DNA from 3 places in the Agrobacterium sp. 22-223-1 genome. Region 1 is predicted to be linked to each of the others. Evidence: predicted binding sites of a transcription regulator. Region 1 holds the regulator's gene; each other region holds the start of a gene.
The links. Region 1 encodes PhoB, which activates phosphate uptake and scavenging genes when phosphate is short. Its sites were predicted from a motif close to TGTCATNNANCTGTCAT; they were not measured.

Region 1 (6,995 bases):
CGGCATCACGCTTTTCGCCATCACGCTTTGCCTGAATATCTACGCGCTTTACATCGTGCGCAAATACCGGGAGCAATATGAATGACCGACATCGTTTCTCCCGCAGCCGGCGCGAGCGCCGTCAACAAGGCCACGCGCCGTGATATCGGCATCAAGCGCCGCTATGCCGCCGAACGCCGCTTCCGTGCCTACGGCATGGCAGCGATTTCCTTCGGCCTCATCTTCCTCTTCCTGCTGCTTTTCTCGGTGGTTTCCAAGGGTTACACCGCTTTCCAGCAGACGATGATCACCGTTCCGGTCGAGTTCTCCGAACAGATCATCGATCCGAAAAATGAGCGCGCCACCAATCCCACAAAGCTGATGACGGCCAATTATCCCGTCATCGCCCGAGATGCGGTCGCTAAGGTCCTTGGCGTTGCACCGACTGACCGCGCCGGTCTTCGCGCCGTCAATCTCCTGATTTCCGACAGCGTGCGCACGCAGCTTCGCGACATCGTCGTCGCCGATCCCGTCGTCATCGGCACCACGCGCACCGTCACGCTTCTGGCGTCGGGCGATGTCGACAGCGCCTTCAAGGGCCAGGTCGACCTGACGGCGGATGAGGCCAATCGCCGTATCTCGAACCAGCAGCTCGGCTGGATGAACCAGCTTGCCGAAAGCGGCCAGCTCGGCAAACATTTCAATACCGGCATCTTCGTCAACGGCGCGTCGAGCCGTCCGGAAGCGGCAGGTGTGGGTGTGGCGCTGATCGGCTCCTTCTACATGATGCTGATCGTGCTGGTGCTGTCATTGCCGATTGGCGTCGCGGCCTCCATCTATCTCGAGGAATTCGCCCCGAAGAACCGTCTGACGGATCTTATTGAGGTGAATATCAACAATCTCGCGGCCGTTCCCTCGATCGTTTACGGTCTGCTCGGCCTCTCGGTCTTCATCAACTTCATGGGCTTTCCGCGCTCGGCCTCGCTGGTCGGCGGCCTCGTCCTGACGCTGATGACCCTGCCGACGATCATCATCGCGACGCGCGCTGCCCTGAAAGCCGTGCCGCCGTCTATCCGCGCCGCCGCCCTCGGTCTCGGCGCTTCCAAGATGCAGACGATCTTCCACCATGTGCTGCCGCTCGCCATGCCCGGCATTCTGACCGGTACCATCATCGGCCTCGCCCACGCGCTGGGTGAAACGGCGCCGCTGCTCTTGATCGGCATGGTGGCATTCGTTGCGAATTATCCGACAACGCCGATGGATCCGTCCACGGCCCTGCCGGTGCAGATTTACATGTGGGCGAACGAAGCCGAGCGCGCCTTTGTCGAAAGGACATCCGGCGCTATCATCATCCTGCTTCTGTTCCTCATCGTCATGAATGTTGGCGCAATCCTGTTGCGTCGCCGCTTCGAACGGCGCTGGTAGAGGGAGCTTGAGCAATGAACATGTTGTCGGAAGCAGCAGTTGAAAAGGCGCTGGACAAGAAAATGAATGAAGTCTCATACAAGATGATCGGCAAGGACGTTTCGGTTTATTACGGCGAAAAGCGCGCGCTTTACGACGTGAACCTCAACGTTCGGGAAAATACAGTGACGGCGCTTATCGGCCCGTCCGGCTGCGGCAAATCCACCTTCCTGCGTACCCTGAACCGTATGAACGACACGATCGACGGTTGCCGGGTCACCGGCAAGATCACGCTCGACACCGACGATATCTACGATCAGGCGATTGACGTCGTGGAATTGCGCGCCCGTGTCGGCATGGTGTTCCAGAAGCCGAACCCCTTCCCGAAGTCGATCTACGAAAACATTTCCTACGGTCCGCGCATCCATGGTCTCGCCCGCAACAAGGCGGATATGGACCAGATCGTTGAGCAGAGCCTGCAGAAAGCGGGTCTCTGGAACGAGGTCAAGGATCGTCTGCACGAATCCGGCACCGGTCTTTCCGGCGGTCAGCAGCAGCGTCTGTGCATCGCACGCGCAGTTGCCGTCAGCCCGGAAGTGATCCTGATGGACGAGCCCTGCTCGGCTCTCGACCCGATTGCGACCGCAAAGGTCGAAGAATTGATCCACGAGCTGCGCACCAATTACACCATCGTCATCGTCACGCACTCCATGCAGCAGGCGGCGCGTGTTTCCCAACGCACGGCCATGTTCCATCTTGGTCATCTTGTCGAGGAAAACGAAACCGACAAGATGTTCACCAATCCGGACGACCAGCGCACGCAGGATTACATCATGGGCCGCTTCGGCTGATCCCGGCCGGCGCTTTATCGAAACCGAACAAGACTGGTGCTTCTGCCGTGCCCGCTTCCGGGTACGCGCATGCAGGCCAAGCCGGAGGACTAGACCATGACACAGACAACGACCCATTCGCACATCGTTTCCGTTTATGACGATGAATTGAAGTTTCTGACGCGCCGCATCGCCGAAATGGGCGGTCTTGCGGAGCAGATGTGCGCCGACGCCGTGCGTGCGCTCGTCAATTCCGATGCCGCGCTCGCCCAGAAGGTCATTTCCGACGATGCGATCCTCGACCACGCCGAGCGCGAGATCGGCGACAAGGCCATCGTCACCATCGCCAAACGCCAGCCGATGGCGGCAGACCTTCGCGAGATCATCGGCACCCTGCGTATTGCAGCTGACCTTGAGCGCGTCGGCGACCTTGGCAAGAACACCGCCAAGCGCGTCATCGCGGTTGCCGGCACCGGCGTGCCGCGCAAGCTCGCCCGTGGCATCGAGCACCTGTCGGAACTGGCGCTGGTACAGCTCAAGGAAGTGCTGGACGTCTATTCCACGCGTTCCGCCGAGAAGGCCAATGCCATTCGCGAGCGCGACGAGGAAATCGACGCCATGTACACGTCGCTCTTCCGTGAGCTTTTGACCTACATGATGGAAGATCCGCGCAACATCACCACCTGCACGCATCTTCTGTTCTGCGCCAAGAACATCGAGCGTATCGGCGACCACGCCACCAATATTGCCGAGACGATCTATTACATGACCACCGGCAGCCAGCCGGAAGGCGAGCGTCCGAAGGACGACAGTTCCAACACCCTCGGTTCGGTGACCGAGTAACAGACAGGCAGCGGCTTGCGGAGTTAGTATATGGTGCCCAAGATTGCAGTTGTGGAAGACGAGGAAGCGCTGAGCGTCCTGCTTCGTTACAATCTCGAGGCTGAGGGATATGATGTCGACACGATACCCCGTGGAGACGAGGCAGAAATCAGGCTGCAGGAACGTATTCCGGACCTTCTGATCCTGGATTGGATGCTTCCCGGCGTTTCCGGTATCGAACTGTGCCGTCGGCTCAGGATGCGGCCGGAAACCGAGCGCCTGCCCATCATCATGCTGACGGCGCGCGGCGAGGAAAGCGAGCGGGTTCGCGGTCTTGCCACCGGCGCCGACGATTATGTCGTCAAGCCGTTCTCGACACCGGAACTCATGGCCCGCGTCAAGGCGATGCTGCGCCGCGCCCGCCCCGAGGTTTTGTCTTCGGTGCTGAAATGCGGCGATATCGAACTGGATCGCGAGACCCATCGCGTTCACCGCAAGAGCCGCGAAGTGCGCCTCGGCCCGACGGAGTTCCGCCTGCTGGAATTCCTGATGACCTCTCCCGGCCGGGTGTTTTCCCGCTCGCAATTGCTGGATGGCGTCTGGGGTCACGATATCTATGTGGATGAGCGCACCGTCGACGTGCATGTCGGACGCCTGCGCAAGGCGCTCAATTTTTCGCATATGCAGGATGTCATCCGCACCGTGCGCGGCGCCGGATATTCAATGGAAGCCTGAGAAAACCGAAACCGATGGTTTCACTTGGGATAAACTCCCAAAAAATCAGAAGGCCCGATACCGGAATGGTGTCGGGCCTTTCGATTTTGAACCTTCCGCAAACGCGTATCCTTGTTCTTTTGAAGGTGACAGACGGTCTGCTGAAAGCCGGATTGCGCGGTGAAACCCTGACAGGAGAAAGGGCGCGGCACGTCGCCGACAAATTCAGAGCACTTGCCGCAAGGGCGCATCGCGGTTTTACATCCGGAGAATGCGCGAGAACAGGGATTGGGAGCGCCTCTTAGACAGCGTGCGCTCTATTCCGGAACCACCTTGAGTTTTGCCATAAAAAAACGGGCCCGAAGGCCCGTAGTTTTTGAGTGTCGAATGCGTGCCGCAACACTCAAGCCTTGCGACGCTCGCTTACCGGCTGGTAGGCGAGCTTTGCATGGAACTTGCAATAGGGCGAAGATTCCAGTGCTTCACAACCGCAGAAATGGAAATCATCCTTCAGCGGATCGCCGACCGGCCACTTGCAGGTGCGCTCCGTCAGTTCCGTCAGCGTCAGGCGGCGGGAAATCGGTGTAACGACATTTTTGGAGGGAACGTAATCGAGAACTTCGGCGGTCTCGATATCGATCTCCTCGTGCAGCGCGGTTGCCGCGCTCGAGCGGTTCAAGGCGCGTGCAGGTGCTGCGCTGACGCGGGTCGCGAAATTCGTCGCGCGCGGGGCAGGGGCGGCGGTGCGCTTGGGCGCGGAACGCGCCGACGTGACCGGGCCGCCGGCCTTCACGCGTCCCGGCAGGTTGAGGCGATGGACCTTGCCGATGACGGCATTGCGGCTGACACCGCCCAGCTGTGCTGCTATCTGGCTGGCGCTAAGCCCCTCGGACCACAATTTCTTGAGTTTTTCGACCCGTTCGTCTGTCCAGTTCATGCCGCTTCTCCGCTTGTCGCGTATAATGTCGGCAGAATCCTTCTCCGCCTCGCGGGCGTGCCGCGAGCGTGGTTTCTGCCTGATTTTTGGTGACTAGTTCCGCCGCAATGCAGTCTAGTAATTAGCGATTAACCTAGTGCCACGCAGACTCCGTGGCAAGAGTCGCGGGAATCATCTCGAATCGATTTTCCGGTTTTCCCCAACTTGCTGGCGAGTTGAGTCTGAAAGGCAACACCTTGGGCCTCGTCCGTCGCTACCTACTAGGGCTTGAGAAGCCCGGGAAACGCGGACTTTTGTTGACATCGGCAGGCGAAGTGACAATAGTGCCCCTGCCGCCGCGAGGCGGCATTTTTGATTTTCAGGCAAGGGATAACCCCGGAAGCCTATTGACAACCGTCTGACAGCGCATCCGCGCAAGGAGTGATACAGCCATGGCCGAAGCCGCCGCGCCATTGTTCGATACGTTTGCAAGAGCCCCCCTGCGCTTCGAGCGAGGCGAGGGCGTCTGGCTGTTCACGGAAAGCGGCGAACGATATCTGGATTTTGCAGCCGGCGTCGCGGTCAACTCGCTGGGCCACGCCCATCCGCACCTCGTGGAGGCGATCAAGACCCAGGCCGAGAAGGTCTGGCACGTCTCGAACCTTTATGAAGTGCCGGGCCAGGAAAAGCTCGCAAAGCGCCTGACGGAAGCGACATTCGCAGACAAGGTCTTCTTCACCAATTCCGGCGCGGAAGCGCTTGAATGCGCGATCAAGACCGCGCGCCGTTATCATTATTCCAAGGGGCATCCGGAAAAATTCCGTATCATCACCTTTGAAGGCGCCTTCCATGGCCGCACGCTGGCGACGATTGCTGCCGGCGGCCAGCAGAAATATCTCGAAGGTTTCGGTCCCAAGGTCGAAGGTTTCGACCAGGTGCCCTTCGGTGACGTCGATGCGCTGAAAGCCGCCATCACGGCCGAGACGGCCGCGCTTCTGATCGAGCCCATTCAGGGTGAGGGCGGCATTCGCGCACCAGCCAAGGAATTCCTGCAGCTGCTGCGGTCGCTCTGCGACGAGCATGGCATGTTGCTGATTTTCGACGAGGTCCAGACCGGCGTTGGCCGTACGGGCAAACTCTTTGCCTATGAGCAGACGGGCGTTGCACCGGATATCATGGCGGTTGCCAAGGGTATCGGCGGCGGTTTCCCGCTCGGCGCCTGCCTTGCGACGGCGGATGCCGCTTCCGGCATGACGGCGGGCGTGCACGGCACCACCTATGGCGGCAACCCGCTGGCCATGGCTGTCGGCAATGCCGTGCTCGATGTCGTCCTCTCCGAGGGCTTTCTGGAAAAGGTCCGTGATGTCGCGCTGGTCTTCCGCCAGGGCCTTGCTTCGCTGAAGGATCGTTATCCTGACGTTATCGAGGAAATCCGTGGCGAAGGCCTGCTTCTCGGCATCAAGGCCAAGGTTCCATCGGGCGAGCTGTTGCAGGCCATGCGCGCCGAGCATCTGCTGGGTGTGCCGGCGGGCGACAACGTCATCCGTCTTCTGCCGCCGCTCGTCACCACGGCGGAAGAGGCCCGCGAGGGTCTGTCACGCGTGGAAGCGGCCGCCGCTTCCCTGACAGCGAAACAGGCAAAAATCGCCTGAGGAAACAATAAAGGGCGGGCCTCTTCCCCGAGGCTCGCGAGCATGGGACAGTTTGAAATGGCTTCACCTAAACATTTTCTCGACCTGTCGGCCGTCAGCTCGCAGGACCTGCGGGCAATTCTCGACGATGCCCGCGCACGCAAGGCCGCCACCAAGGCCGGAACGGCGGAAAAGCCGCTTGCCGGCAAGATGCTGGCAATGATCTTCGAAAAGCCTTCCACCCGCACCCGCGTCTCCTTCGATGTCGGCATGCGCCAGCTCGGTGGCGAGACGCTTTTCCTCTCCGGTACGGAAATGCAGCTCGGCCGCGCCGAAACGATCGGCGACACGGCCAAGGTGCTGTCGCGTTATGTCGACGCCATCATGATCCGCACGACGGATCATTCGCGCCTGCTGGAGCTTGCCGAACACGCGACCGTGCCGGTCATCAACGCCCTGACGGATGACACGCATCCCTGCCAGATCATGGCGGATATCATGACCTTCGAGGAACATCGCGGCCCGGTCAAAGGCAAGACCATTGCCTGGACGGGTGACGGCAATAACGTCCTGCATTCCTTCGTGGAGGGTTCGGCGCGCTTCGGCTACCGCATGACGATGGCCGTGCCGATGGGCTCTGAACCGCATGACAAGTTCCTGAACTGGGCGCGCAACAATGGCGGCGAGATCATGCTGTGC
Region 2 (6,995 bases), on a different contig from region 1:
GGCAATCTGCGTCACGCCTCCTTCCGGGGGTTGCACGAAGATAAGCCCGCAGCAGAAATCGAACGCGAGGAGAAGGCCGTGTCCGATACCCAGGCGCCGCAATCGAAGATCAAGTTCACCCATCCGGACCGGCTTTATTGGCCGGAGGACGGCGTGACGAAGGAGGGGCTTGCCGACTATTATGCGCAGGTCTGGCGGCACATGGCGCCCTTTGTCGTTAACAGGCCGCTGGCATTGTTGCGCTGCCCGGAGGGCATAGAGGGGCAGCGATTTTTCCAGAAACACGCCTGGCGCGGCATCAACAAGGCCGTCGAGCAAATCAAGGATCCCAAGGACAAGGGCGGAGAACCGCTGATCCGCATCACCGATTTCGATGGCTTGATGGCGCTCGTGCAATCCGCCGCGCTCGAAATCCACCCATGGGGCGCGACCACCGCCAATTGGGAAAAGCCGGACATGATCACCATGGATATCGACCCCGGCGAGGATGTGGCGTGGGAAGAGGTGATCGAAGCGGCGCTGGAGCTGAAGCGGCGTTTCGAAGAAGCCGGGCTTGCCGCTTTCGTCAAGACCTCCGGCGGCAAGGGCCTGCATGTCGTCGCACCCTTGAAGCCGCAGGCGGGCTGGGCTCCGGTCAAGGCCTTCGCCAAGGCCATGGCGGCGGATATGTCGAAGGCCGAGCCGGAAAAATATCTCTCCGTCGCCACCAAGGCGAAACGGCAAGGCCGCATTTTTATCGACTATCTGCGCAATGGCAGGGGCAATACGGCGGTTGCGGCCTATTCGACACGTGCCCGGCCGGGCGCCGCCATTTCAGCACCGCTCGAATGGTCGGAACTCACTGCCGAGATCGGCCCGGCCCATTTCACCGTCAACAATATCGGCGCGCGTCTTTCCGCGCTGAAAAAAGACCCTTGGGATGGATTTTTTGCCGCTGCCGAGCCGCTTCCGAAAAAGGCCCGCTGAAGGCGTCGAGCCTCAGCTTCTCTTTTCGGAAGCAAGGCTTTTCTTCAGGGCATCCATGATGTTGATGACATTGCCGCCGGTGCGGGCCTTCGTGCCGGTTTTCTTTTTCGAGGAGGAGACCTCGTCGCCCTTGGTCTTAAGCAGGGACTTGATCTTCTTCTGAATGGGGTCCTGCACCAAAGCCGGTTTCCAACCCGTCACCTGTTTGCCGATGCGTTTTTCCATGGCGTCCAGCAGCGGCCGGTCGATTTTCATCTTCGGCTCCAGCGCGTCAATGCTTTCGCGCACCTCTTCGCCATAATGCAGCGTCCACAGGATGATGCCTTTCCCCGACGGTTCGAGGAGCACAGCCCTTTCGCGACGGTAGATTACGAGGCGCGCAATACCGAAAACATCGTTCACCTTCATGGCTTCGCGAATGACGCTGAAGGCTTCGGTGCCGATCTTGTCTTCCGGGCGCAGAAAATGCGGACGGTCGTACCAGATCCAGTCGATCGATCCTTTTGGCACGAAGGTCTTGATATCGATCGTGCGGGTGCTTTCCAGCGCTACCGCATCGATCTCGTCATCCTCCAGAATAATGTAATCGTCCTCGGCGCGGGGAAAACCTTTTACCTGGTTTTTGGCGGCGACCGGTCGGTGGGTGATGCTGTCGACATAACGGCTTTCGACGCGATTGCCGGTTTTGCGATTGAGGATGTGGAAGGTGTATTTGTTGCCTTCCGTCGTCGCGGGTGTCAGCGAGACGGAGGCCGTCACCAGCGACAGCTTGAGATAACCCTTCCAGAAAACCTGCCGTGCCATGTCCGCAATCCGCATTGGTCCCCCGGAACAACAGCCACGGGGTGGCTTTTGTTCCGGGAGGAGCGGCAAATCGGGGCAGGGATGGAGCGTCAGCCGAACAGCGACGTCAGCCCGTAAACCGCGGCGGAGATCAGCGCAGCCGCCGGCATGGTCACGATCCAGGCGATGACGATATTGCCGGCAAGGCCCCAGCGCACCGCCGAGACGCGGCGGGCAGCGCCGACACCGACGATGGCGCCGGTGATCGTGTGGGTGGTGGAGACCGGAATGCCGAGCCATGTTGCACCGAACAGCGTCAGCGCACCGCCGGTTTCGGCGCAGAAACCCTGCATCGGGTTCAGCCGGGTGATCTTCGATCCCATCGTATGGACGATGCGCCAGCCGCCGAACAGCGTGCCGAGCGCCATGGCCGACTGGCAGGAAATCACCACCCAGAAGGGCACGTAGAAGCTCTCGCCCAGATGTCCCTGGCTGAAGAGCAGCACGGCAATGATGCCCATGGTCTTCTGCGCGTCGTTGCCGCCGTGTCCCAGCGAATAAAGCGAGGCGGAGATGAACTGCATCACGCGGAACGTGCGGTCCACGGCAAAGGGCGTCTGCCGCACGAACAGCCAGGAGACGGTGAGCACCAGAAGCAGGGCGAGGAAGAAGCCGATGGCTGGCGACATGAAGATGGCGCCGACGGTCTTCAGCAGGCCCGACCAGACGATGGAATTGAAACCCACCTTCGCAAATCCCGCACCGACGAGCCCGCCGATCAGCGCGTGCGACGAGCTGGAGGGAATGCCGAAAATCCAGGTGACGATGTTCCAGACGATGGCGCCGATCAGCGCCGCGAAGATCACCTGCGGCGATACGATGGCCGGATCGATGATGCCGGTGCCGAGCGTTTCGGCCACATGCAGGCCGAAGAACAGGAAGGCGATGAAATTGAAGAAGGCCGCCCAGGCGACCGCATATTGCGGGCGCAGCACACGGGTGGAGACGATGGTGGCGATGGAATTGGCGGCATCGTGCAGGCCGTTCAGAAAATCGAAGAACAGCGCGATGGCGATAAGGCCGATTAGCAGCGGCAGGGCAAGTGCGACATCCATCAGACGTTCTCGATAACGATGCCGCTGATCTCGTTGGCCACATCCTCGAAGCGGTCGACGACCTTTTCGAGTTCGCCGTAGATCTCGCTGCCGATCATATAGGCCATGGCATTGCCGCTTGCGCCGTGGCGGCGGAAGAGGTCCTTGAGACCCAGATCGTGAAGTTCGTCGGAGCGGCCTTCAACGCGGGTCACCTCTTCGGCGATGGATGACAGGCGCTGCGCATTCGTGCCGACCTTGTTGAGAAGCGGAATGGCTTCCGCGATGAGGCCGGCTGCGCGCACGATCTCATGCCCCATTTCCTTCATGAGCGGATCGAATTCCGTTTGCTCGAAAAGACGGATGGTCTTGACGGTCTTGTGCATCATGTCGATGGCGTCATCCATCGACTGGATGAGATCCTTGATGTCGCCGCGGTCGAAGGGGGTGATGAAGCTGCGCCTGACGGCGAGCAGCACCTCGCGGGTGATGTCGTCCGCCTGGTGTTCAAGGGCGACGATGAGGTCGCAGTTCTTCTCGACGTCGATGCCGCTCAATAGTTGGTCAAGGGCCTCGGCCGCTTTGATGACGGTTTCGGAATGTTTGCTGAACATGTCGAAGAAACGGTCCTCGCGCGGCATCAGCTTGCGAAAAATACTCATCATGCGAATTGGCCCTCAATGGCGCTTTATTAGTTGTGTGGGGTGATTGTCATAAAACTGTCATAAATGCACGCGGGGCATTGATGCAACCCGGAAAATCAGCACTATCAACGGATATGAAACCCACCAAGAAAAGCCGGAAAACCCGCCCGGCTCGTGCACTGACATTGCTCCAGCAGCTTGCTGCGGTTCCGGAAAAGCTCTTCACAGGCGCTTTCCGGCAGCAATATGCCGCGCTCTGCTTCCGTTATACCGGCAATGGCGAGGATGTTGAAATCCTCCTCGTCACGTCTCGTACCAGCGGACGCTGGATCATTCCGCGCGGCTGGCCGATGAAACGCAAGAAGCCGCACGAGGCGGCGGCAATCGAGGCGTGGGAGGAGGCCGGCGTGCGGGGCCGGGTGAAAAAGAATGCGGTTGGCCGCTATACCTATCTCAAGATGCTAGACAATGGCGATGTCGTTCCCTGCATGGTCGATGTGTTCCAGATAGAGGTGACGGAGGCGGAAACCAGTTTCAAGGAACGCGGTGAACGCCTGCTGGAATGGGTGCGCCCGGATGAGGCGGCAAGGCGCGTTCGCGATATCGAACTGAAGTCGCTTCTTGTCGATTTTCGTCCGAAGGGCAAAAAGAAGCGTCAGGGCAGCGAGAGGCCGTAACCGCACCCGTCCGGCATCCGCTCCTGTGCCCAGGACTGTAATGCCGCCGCAATGGGCCCTCTCCAACCTTGCCTGATGATTGTCGTCAGGTGCCGTTGCATGAAACCATGTCGTTCCGCTCTCCGCTTTTTATTGCGTTATCTCCATCCCATCATCGTCCTCGCCGTGCTTCTGGCGGGGCCAGCCGCCATTCTCCTGCTGAGGTGACGGCAGCCCCATAGATGCAAAACCGGCCTTTTCAGGCCGGCTGCTTTTGGGAAGGTTCCGCCTGATGGTTCGAATGCCCCGTTTCATCCGGCGCTTTCGGCAACAGGCGGGCAAAACGCCTGACGATGCTGTCTATATAGGACAGGATGGTCGGCACCACGATCAGGGTCAGCAGCGTGGAACTGATGAGGCCGCCAACCACCGCATGAGCCATCGGCGCACGCTGCGCGCCACCGCCGCCGACGGCGAGACCAAGCGGGATCATGCCGAAGATCATCGCAAGCGTCGTCATGATGATCGGGCGGAAGCGGATGACGCCGGCATTTTCCAGCGCCTCGTTCAGCGAAAGCCCACGCCGCCGCTCGCGATTGGCGAAATCGACCAGCAGGATGCCGTTTTTGGTCACGAGGCCCATCAGCATGATGAAGCCGATCAGCGAGAACATGTTGATCGTGCTGCCGGCCACCATCAGCCCGATGAGGACGCCGACAAGCGAAAGCGGCAGGGACGCCATGATGGCGAGCGGTTGCATGAAACTGCCGAATTGCGAGGCGAGCACGATATAGATGAAGATGACGGCCATGGTAAGCGCCGTGGCCATGTGGCCGATGGTCTCCTGCATGGTTTCGGCGTCACCGCCGAAGCGGATGCGATAGCCGTTCGGCAGGTCAAGACCGGCGGTCAGGCCCTGCAACGTCTCCGTCACCTCGCCAAGCGTGCGGCCGGCGATATTGGCCGAAACCAGTATTTCGCGGCGATTGTCGATACGGCGGATTTCGGCGGGGGCCGGCATGATGCCGATATCGGCGACCTGATCGAGACGCACCATCAGCGGCGCGCCGTTCGCGGCCGTGCGGCCGGTTGCGATCATCAATTCACCGAGACCTGCAGCATCGGACCGCCGCTCGACGGGCAGGCGGATGACGATATCGTAGCTGTTGCCGTCCGCATCCGTCCATTTCGACACATCCTCGCCGCCGATGAGGGGGGAAAGCGCTGCGGCAAGATCGGAGCGGGCAATGCCGAGATCGCTCGCCGCCGCAGGCTTCAGGCGGACCGAAAGAATGGAAGTCACATCCTTGGCGCTGGAGGTCACATCCACGAGTCCGGGGATTTTCTTCATGTCTTCGACCAGACCGGTGGCGATTTTTTCGAGGACCGCCCGGTCGTCGCCGAGGATGCTGAGCTGCACCGGGCTTTCGCCGCCGCCAAGGCCATTCTGCAGGATCGTGACCTCTATGCCGGGTATGGCTGACAGGCGTTTGCGAACCGGTTCGGCAAGGGAGAGCGGGGTTCGGCTCCGCATATCGAGCGGCACCAGCCCCACCAATATGGCGGCGCGATGTTTTCCGGCGGCGCCGCCGGTATTGACGGTGGAATAGAGCGTCTCGACTTCCGGAAATTCCTTCAGCGCCTTTTCGACCTGCCGCACCTTCGTTGTCGTATAGTCCAGCGAAGAGCCGACCGGCGCGGTAATATTGACCTGAAAGCGGCCCTCATCGGCATTCGGAACGAATTCCGTGCCGACCAGCGGCACCATGAACAGGCTGCCGATAAAGATGCCCGACGTGACAAGCAGGGTGACGAGCCGATGCCGCAGGGTCCAGCCGATTGCACGGCGATATTGCCCGGCCATCCATTCGAAGCCGTGGTCGAAACGGGCGATCAGGCGGCCCACGGGCCCGCGCTTCGCATCGGGCTGGGCGTCCGGATCGTACCAGACGCTGGACAGCATCGGGTCGAGCGTGAAGGCGACGAAGAGCGAGATCAGGACGGCGGCGGAAACGGTGACGCCGAATTCGTAGAAAAACCGGCCGACAATGCCGTCCATGAAGGCGACCGGCAGGAAAACTGCCACGATTGTCGCCGTTGTTGCGATTACCGCAAGCCCGATTTCATTGGTGCCGTCGAGGGCCGCACGCAGATGCGATTTACCCATGTGAAGATGGCGGGTGATGTTTTCGCGCACCACGATGGCGTCATCCACCAGAATGCCGATGGAAAGCGTCAGCGCCAGCAGGCTGAGCGTATTGAGCGTGAAGCCGAGGACATGGATCACCGCGAGCGTGCCGATGATTGCTATCGGCAATGTCAGCCCGGTAATCACCGTGCTGCGCCAGGAATTGAGGAACAGGAAGACGATGACGACGGCGAGCGCCGCACCTTCGATCAGCGTCGTCTGTACCTGATTGACGGATTCGCGGATGGGTATCGACGCATCCGTGACGATGCGCAATTGCACGTTCTGCGGGGCAAGCTCGGCATTGAGCGCATCGAGGCGCTTCCTCACATCTGTTGCGACCTGAACCGTATTGGCGTCCTGAACCTTGACGATGTCGATCGCCAGCGCCGTCTGGCCATTATAGAGGGCGCGGTTTTCGGCATCGGCTGCCCCTTCGGAAAGCGTTGCGACATCGCGAAGCGCAATGGCCGCGCCGCCGCGCCTTGCCACGACCATATCCAGCAGCGCCTGCGGTTTCTCGATACGCCCCTGCACCTGGATCGTGCGTTCGGAGACGGGATCGACGACGCTTCCGGCCGGGCTGTTGCTGTTGCCGGTGCGCAGCGCATTCACCACCTCGTTGATGCCGATTCCAAGGGCGCGCATGCGCGTCTCGTCGATT
Region 3 (6,995 bases), 830 kb from region 1:
GAGGTGACCGAGCTTTCCTATTTCGGGCTGCTCGAAGAGGCGATCGGCGCAGGCGTCGGCAAATGGTTCCTGTTGCAGGCGCTTTACGCCGCCTGGCAGGACAATCCGCAACGGGTGACGGTGACCACCAACACGCTCGACCATCCGCGCGCGCTGCAGCTTTACCAGATGATGGGCTTTTCGCCCGTCGGCACCTATGAGGCCTGGGTAGAGCCGCTTGCCGATACAGAGCTTCTGGAGATATCGCTGCGCAACTGAGTAGCGCCATTGAGAGCAACGCGTGCCATTCTCCGATAAGGAGTGTCTGGTCCCCACCCCCTCATTCCTGTGCTCGTCACAGGAATCCAGTCAGCCCAAATCCTTGGGCTGAAAAGGACTCTCTCGCCGCGCAGACGCGCGTCGGCTAGATTCCTGTGACAAGCCATTGGTGCAGCTCTTCGCCGTTTACACCCAGCGGGTTCTGCAGGCTCTGGTCTGGCCCCGCGCCGTATCCGTCAAGCGAGATGGCGAAATTGCGAACGACAACCTTCGGCATGGCACTCTCCTCCCATATCGGGAAGCCAGATTGCCAGCGTCCGGCAATCCGGCCTCAGATTTCCCGTTCCAGATTAGCGGCGGCGGTCGGGATTTGCCCGCCGGCAGCGCCCTTGTCTTCCGTGACGGTGTTCAGCAGGTGATCGGCAATCAGTTCCGCCTGGAACTTGCCGAGTTCATAGCAATAGGTGATCTCGCGCTTTTCCGCCGACCAGTAGACATCGGGACGGCCGCAGGACTTGGCCGTCAACTTGACGTCCCCCTTCAGGCCATAGCTGCTGAAACTGCGGCTGATGAGATCGAGAACCTTCGATTCCTTGATCATGATGGCGTAGGGCTCAAGGTCCGGGTCGCGCGGCGGCACGTAGCTGACGGAAAATCTGGAAGGCGTCTGGCTGCGGTGGGGCGCGAGAAAACTCTCCCAGGCCGAAGCAACGCCCGGATAGGCGGCGGCGCATTTGTCGAATTCGGCATTGTTGAGCCCCATCATGGCGGCCAGATCGCCATAACCGTCCTTGTCACGGCCGACCATCAGGCAGGCCATGTTGCGATCGCGGCTCCTGTCGGGCACCAGCGCAGAGAAGACCGGGGCTTCGTGCTCAGGCAAGGTCTCCGCCTCACGCGCCAGATACCAGCTGTCCGTGGCATTGACGAGCGCGGTGTCGAGCCATTCCTCGTTGGCCTGGAGGATGAGCGTGCCAGCCAGTTGATCGGCCGGCGCCTGCACACTTGCCGTGTCCGCCGTTCCGAAATCCGAAATCAGCATGCGCGCGCCCTCGTGATATAGCGAGAAGATCGCATTGCCGATGACGAAATTGACCGCCTGCTGAAGCTGTTCGTCGGACAGGCCATCGAGACCGGAGACGACCTGCGCCTCGGCCTCAAGCGGAGCCGTCAACGAAACGAAAGCCAGCGGAACGGCGGCCAGAAAACGACGTAACATAAAATCAGACCTTCCGGGAACGAGGAGCGTCACTGATTCCCGAAGCTAACGAGTCACGCAATGGGCTGGTTGCATCGCCTGTCAAGAATCGGGTGGATAGTGATCCGTTTCGGGACCATAGCTGCAAAGAAGCAACGCCGATCCCAACCAAGGAGGTCTCCGCCATGACCGATCTCGTTTTCACTGCAATGCCGGCTAAGGAAGCCGAAGCCTACCGGGCGGGAGCCGCCGACGCCTATGGCAATCCGCCGGAGAAAGCCGTTTCTCCCGGCGGCATGCCCTGCCGCCACTGCCTTTCCCAGATCGGGGAAGGCGAAGGGATGCTGATCCTCGCCTACCGGCCCTTTCCCTCGTTGCAGCCCTATGCGGAAACGGGCCCGGTGTTTCTGCATGCCGACGCCTGTGAGCGCTATCCGCAGACGCAGGCCATTCCGCCGATGCTGGACAGCCCCGATTATATCGTGCGCGGTTATGGAGCCGATGACCGCATCGTCTACGGCACCGGCGCGGTGACGGCGACAGGCGAGATCGTTTCTCGCGCGCGACACCTTCTTGAGCGCGCGGATGTCGCTTATGTGCATGTGCGCTCCGCCCGCAATAATTGCTATCAGTGCCGTATCGACACAGCATAATCGGCAATTACATGCAATTTTAAGAGAAGAACTAAACGGCTCTCAAGCTTTCCGCGCCATGATGCAGGTATCGGAAACAATTGATTTGAGCAGCAAAATGACAAACAACCTCAATATGGCGACACGGACCGCGCCCCGCAGCAAGACCAGGATTTTTGCGACCGTGCATTATTTCAGCCAGTCGACCAGAGGGCGTGTGGTCGATCTTTCCGCCACCGGAATGGCGCTCGAGCTGGACGGACCTTTCGCCGCCGCCAAGGGCAGCCGGGTCAAGGTGCAGAGTGAGGATCTGGGCTTCATCGAGGGCGTCGTGCAATGGCAGCACATGAACCGCCTCGGCCTGCAGCTCAAGCTTTCCACCAACACGCTGGCGCAGCTCTCCTCCTATTTCCGCTTCTTCCACGAAGAGGTGAAGCCGACCCTCGCCCGCTGATCCAGGGCACAGCAATGCGCAGAGCAAACGATGCGCATTCTCCGGTGCGGCGACACCTGCGCCGCACTCCCGTGATAAAAAATTTATCAAACGGTTGAAAACCGGCCCATCTGTCACGGGCCTGTCATTTTGGTGATGGACTCCTCTGCGATTGCTTCTACCCTGTCATTTTTCAAGACAGAGCAAGCTTCATCCGAAGGAGTTCCCATGTCGTCGCTTCTCGCTCTCCATCCCATTACCCGGCGTTCGCTTCTGGGCGGCATTGCAGCCTCCTCGGCGCTGGTGATGCTGCACCCTTTTGCTGCGCGTGCGGCGGCCAACCAGGCGCATCTGCGCATCATGGAAACGACCGATATCCATGTTCACGTCTTTCCCTATGATTATTACGCCGACAAGCCGAACGACACGATGGGACTGGCGCGCACCGCCTCGATCATAGACACCATCCGCGCCGAAGCCGGAAACTCAATGCTGGTGGACAATGGCGACTTCCTGCAGGGCAACCCGCTCGGCGACTATATCGCCTATGAGCGCGGCATGAAGGCCGGCGACAAGCACCCCGTGATCAACGCCATGAACGTGCTGGGTTACGATTGCGGCACGCTCGGCAACCACGAATTCAATTACGGTCTCGACTATATGTCGAACACGTTGGCGGGTGCGGGTTTCCCTTACGTCTGCGCCAATCTCACCAAGGGTCAGCTTGCTTCCGATCCGAAGAACGACGAACTGTTCTTCAAGCCCTATGTCATTCTGGAAAAGCAGATCCGCGACGGCGGCGGCGTGACGAGCCCGGTCAAGGTCGGCATCATCGGCTTCGTGCCGCCGCAGATCATGATGTGGGATTCCAAGAACCTCGAGGGCAAGGCGCAGACGCGCGATATTGTCGAGGCGGCGAAAGCCTGGGTTCCGGTCATGAAGGAGGAAGGGGCGGATATCGTCATCGCCCTTTCCCATTCCGGTATCGACGGCAAGGGCCAGACCGAGCGCATGGAAAACGCCTCGCTTTATCTGGCGGGTGTCGAAGGCATCGACGCGATATTCACCGGCCACCAGCATCTGGTCTTCCCCGGTCCGAAGACCTGGGACGGCATCGAGGGTGCAGATGCCGTCAAGGGCACGCTGATGGGCAAGCCGGCGGTAATGGCCGGTTTCTGGGGCTCGCATATGGGCCTCATCGACCTGCTGCTCGAAAAGGACGGCAAGAGCTGGAAGATCGTCGACTTCACCTCCGAAGCCCGGCCGATCTACCACCGCGACGAAAACCGCAAGGTCGTCGCCGATTTCACCGACAAGGCGGAAGTCCTCGCCGCCGCCAAGACCGATCACGAGGCTGCCCTTGCCTATGTGCGCCGTCCCGTCGGCAAGACCTCCGCACCGCTCTATTCCTATTTCGCGCTGGTGGCCGACGACCCTTCCGTGCAGATCGTCTCCAATGCCCAGACCTGGTACATCAAGGACATGCTGAAGGAAGGGCAATATAAGGATCTGCCCGTGCTTTCGGCAGCAGCCCCCTTCAAGTCCGGCGGCCGCGGCGGTGCGGATTATTATACCGATGTCCCCGCCGGTGACATCGCCATCAAGAATGTCGCCGATCTTTACCTCTACCCCAACACGGTGCAGGCGGTGCTGATCAACGGCGCGCAGGTGAAGAACTGGCTGGAAATGTCGGCGGGCATGTTCAATACGGTCGAGGCCGGCGCAAAGGATGCGCCGCTGCTGAATGCGGACTTCCCGTCCTATAATTTCGATGTCATCGACGGTGTCACCTATCAGATCGACATTTCCAAACCGGCGAAATTCGACAAGGACGGCAAGGCCGTCAACCCGGACAGCAACCGCATCGTCAACCTGCAATTTGAAGGCAAGCCGATCGATCCCGAACAGAAATTCGTGGTGGCGACCAATAATTACCGGGCCAGCGGTGGCGGCAAATTCCCCGATATCGCAGGCGACAAGGTGATCTTCGTCGCCCCCGATACCAACCGCGACGTGATCGTGCGCTATATCATCGATCAGGGCACCATCAACCCGTCTGCGGATGCCAACTGGTCCTTCGCGCCGGTGGCCAATACCACGGCGATCTTCGAGACCGGCCCCAAGGGCCGCCACTACGCGGCCGATATCAAGGGCGCAAAGATCGAGGATGCCGGCGACGGCGCGGAAGGTTTCGCGAAGTTCCGTCTGGTTCTTTAACGATAGAGGCCCTCCCGCCGACTTGTCGTCGGGAGGGCATTTCCCTATTCGCGCCCACCGAGCGCTCGCAGCAGAAGCGGCAGTTCCAATGGCGGTTTCTGCTCGATGCGCCGATAATCGCTGCCGTCACGGTTACGGCGGATGAGCTTGAGGCCGACCATATCGCGCCTCAGCATGGCCGCATCCCCGAACAGGTGCAGACTATCCAGAAAGCTGCTGAATTCGCGCTCGGAAAAGCTCCGCCCGGCGGGAATTTTTGCCCATAGATACCAGAGGCACAGTTCCTGCTGGGAGCGGCGGGCCGGCCATTGCATCAGCCGGCCTGCGGCGTCGAAGACACGAACGGTCTTCAGCACCCTGCCCTCATTAGCTGCCGGCAGCATCTCAGGCCGGGATGGTCCGCTGTCATCGGATGGCTCGCGCGAGGCTCGCAAGTGCTGGAAATTTCGGAACCCGGCAGCCCGGCTCAGAAGATTGAGCATCTCCACATGGCTTGGCTTTCGGTCCAGCCTGCCGATCTGTTCGCGGACGGATTTGGCGAAAGTCGAGAGGTCGGCGATATCAATGGAAAGGATCGAACGTGGCATGACTTACCCTCAAGTGCCATTCCGAAAAGGTGTCGCTGATCGCCGGCTTCCGACATGGCACGGGATAAGTGCTGTCAAACTTTAAAAATGCAGGTTTAGCTTCCCTTGCGGGACGGCGATGCCTCGGTGAACTGCTGACCGTGATTTAGGTATAGGCAGGCGACCCGCCCACGTCAATTGGCCTTGCTGGCATAGCGCCGAGGTTGCCGCACGTTTCTTCTCCCCGCCGGGGAGAAGGTGGCCACGCTCGGTCCAGATATAATTTGACAATGTCACTCAGCGGCGACAGAAATGCTCCTCTGCTTGTGCGCCGCAAGCATCCCGTTGAAATCCTTGTGGTTCGGGCAGGCAGAGAGGCGTTGCTGAAATGCTTCGGCAAGCCATTGGCCGGCAGGGCCAGCAGGTGAATCGACCCGCCGCAGCGCAAAGAGCGGATATTCGCCCTGTTCATAGGCTTCGAGTTCAAGCGCCTTGAGGCTGCCATTGGTGATGTCGTTCCGCACGATCGATGCGGGCAGGCCGCCCCAACCCAGACCGCCCTTGATGAGCTGGTATTTTGTGGCGATATCGCTGACCCGCCATGTCTTGTAGGAAAGCACATTGAAATCGCGGCCCTTGGTCAGGCCGGATGCATCGGTGACGACAAGCTGAACCTCCTCGCGCACATCGGCAAGCCCCAGCGGCCGCTCGATCTGCGCCAACGGGTGATCCGACGCGACGACCGGCAACATGAAGGAATGGCCGACCTTTTCGACGACGAGTTCATCGTCCTGGCGCAGCATCGCCCCGCCAATGCCGATACCTGCCTTGCGGGAGAGCACCATCTCCATGACCATGCCCAGCTCGCCGACATTGAGGCTTAGGGTGACGGTTGGGAATTGCTGGCGAAAATCCCGCAGCACGGCCACCATGGCCTCCGCCGGCACCATGGTGCTGATGGCGACCGAGAGTTCCGCCTCAAGCCCCTGCTTCAGCCCCTTGGCGCGGGCGCGCATCTCCTGCAGGCCGGCGACGATGCGCCTTGCATCCTCCAGCATGGCGCGGCCTTCATCCGTCAGCTTCGGCTGGCGCACGCCGCTGCGCTCGAACAGCGTCACTTCAAGCTGCGCCTCGAGATTGGCGATGGTGTAGCTGACCACCGACTGGGCACGATTGAGCGCCCGTGACGCGGCGGAAAAACTGCCGGTCTCGGCAACCGTCAAAAACACCTGCAATTGATCGAGTGTTGGGTTCGCGTCCATGTCCCATCCATTTCATCGATAGATTGCTTCCACATTATCACAGTTTTCTTGATGGCAGTAATTTTTCATATAGAGCGCAAAGGAAGGGCATCGTGCTCTCCCGCCCTCCCAAGGCGCCCGTCAATTCATCGCATATGCAAGGAAAGACCATGTCCAACATTCTTCTCATCACCTCCAGCCCGCGTGGCGACGAATCGGTTTCGAACAAGTTTGCCGGTGAACTCGCAAACAAGCTGAAGGCCAAGTCGGCTTCCAACACCCTTGTCCACCGCGATCTCGCTGCTGACCCGATCCCGCATCTCGACACCGTCAAGACCGCCGCCATTCGCAAGGCGCCCGACCAGCGCACCGCCGAAGAAGCGGTTGCCGCCGATTATTCCGACAAGCTGGTGACCGAGCTTCTGGCAGCCGACACCGTCGTCATCGGCA

Region 2: the regulator PhoB is predicted to act here: its motif matches at 3,553-3,569, upstream of ACQZ60_RS16425 (DUF47 domain-containing protein).
Region 3: the regulator PhoB is predicted to act here: its motif matches at 2,654-2,670, upstream of ACQZ60_RS05890 (bifunctional 2',3'-cyclic-nucleotide 2'-phosphodiesterase/3'-nucleotidase).

What each region holds. Positions count from the first base shown of each region.
Region 1 is NZ_JBNWCN010000001.1:362,468-369,462, forward strand. It holds gene pstC (phosphate ABC transporter permease subunit PstC) at 1-85, shown strand, start outside; gene pstA (phosphate ABC transporter permease PstA) at 82-1,404, shown strand; gene pstB (phosphate ABC transporter ATP-binding protein PstB) at 1,419-2,234, shown strand; gene phoU (phosphate signaling complex protein PhoU) at 2,331-3,056, shown strand; gene phoB (phosphate regulon transcriptional regulator PhoB) at 3,087-3,770, shown strand; gene ACQZ60_RS01815 (GcrA family cell cycle regulator) at 4,153-4,686, opposite strand; gene ACQZ60_RS01820 (aspartate aminotransferase family protein) at 5,118-6,317, shown strand; gene argF (ornithine carbamoyltransferase) at 6,375-6,995, shown strand, end outside.
Region 2 is NZ_JBNWCN010000003.1:222,699-229,693, forward strand. It holds gene ligD (DNA ligase D) at 1-966, shown strand, start outside; gene ku (non-homologous end joining protein Ku) at 979-1,770, opposite strand; gene ACQZ60_RS16420 (inorganic phosphate transporter) at 1,860-2,864, opposite strand; gene ACQZ60_RS16425 (DUF47 domain-containing protein) at 2,864-3,508, opposite strand; gene ACQZ60_RS16430 (NUDIX hydrolase) at 3,622-4,164, shown strand; gene ACQZ60_RS16435 (efflux RND transporter permease subunit) at 4,403-6,995, opposite strand, start outside.
Region 3 is NZ_JBNWCN010000001.1:1,190,428-1,197,422, reverse strand. It holds gene sseA (3-mercaptopyruvate sulfurtransferase) at 1-258, shown strand, start outside; partial or broken gene ACQZ60_RS05910 (DNA-binding protein) at 422-535, opposite strand; gene ACQZ60_RS05905 (DUF4344 domain-containing metallopeptidase) at 590-1,477, opposite strand; gene ACQZ60_RS05900 (DUF1203 domain-containing protein) at 1,642-2,109, shown strand; gene ACQZ60_RS05895 (PilZ domain-containing protein) at 2,207-2,542, shown strand; gene ACQZ60_RS05890 (bifunctional 2',3'-cyclic-nucleotide 2'-phosphodiesterase/3'-nucleotidase) at 2,750-4,738, shown strand; gene ACQZ60_RS05885 (DUF2087 domain-containing protein) at 4,783-5,325, opposite strand; gene ACQZ60_RS05880 (LysR family transcriptional regulator) at 5,598-6,566, opposite strand; gene ACQZ60_RS05875 (FMN-dependent NADH-azoreductase) at 6,716-6,995, shown strand, end outside.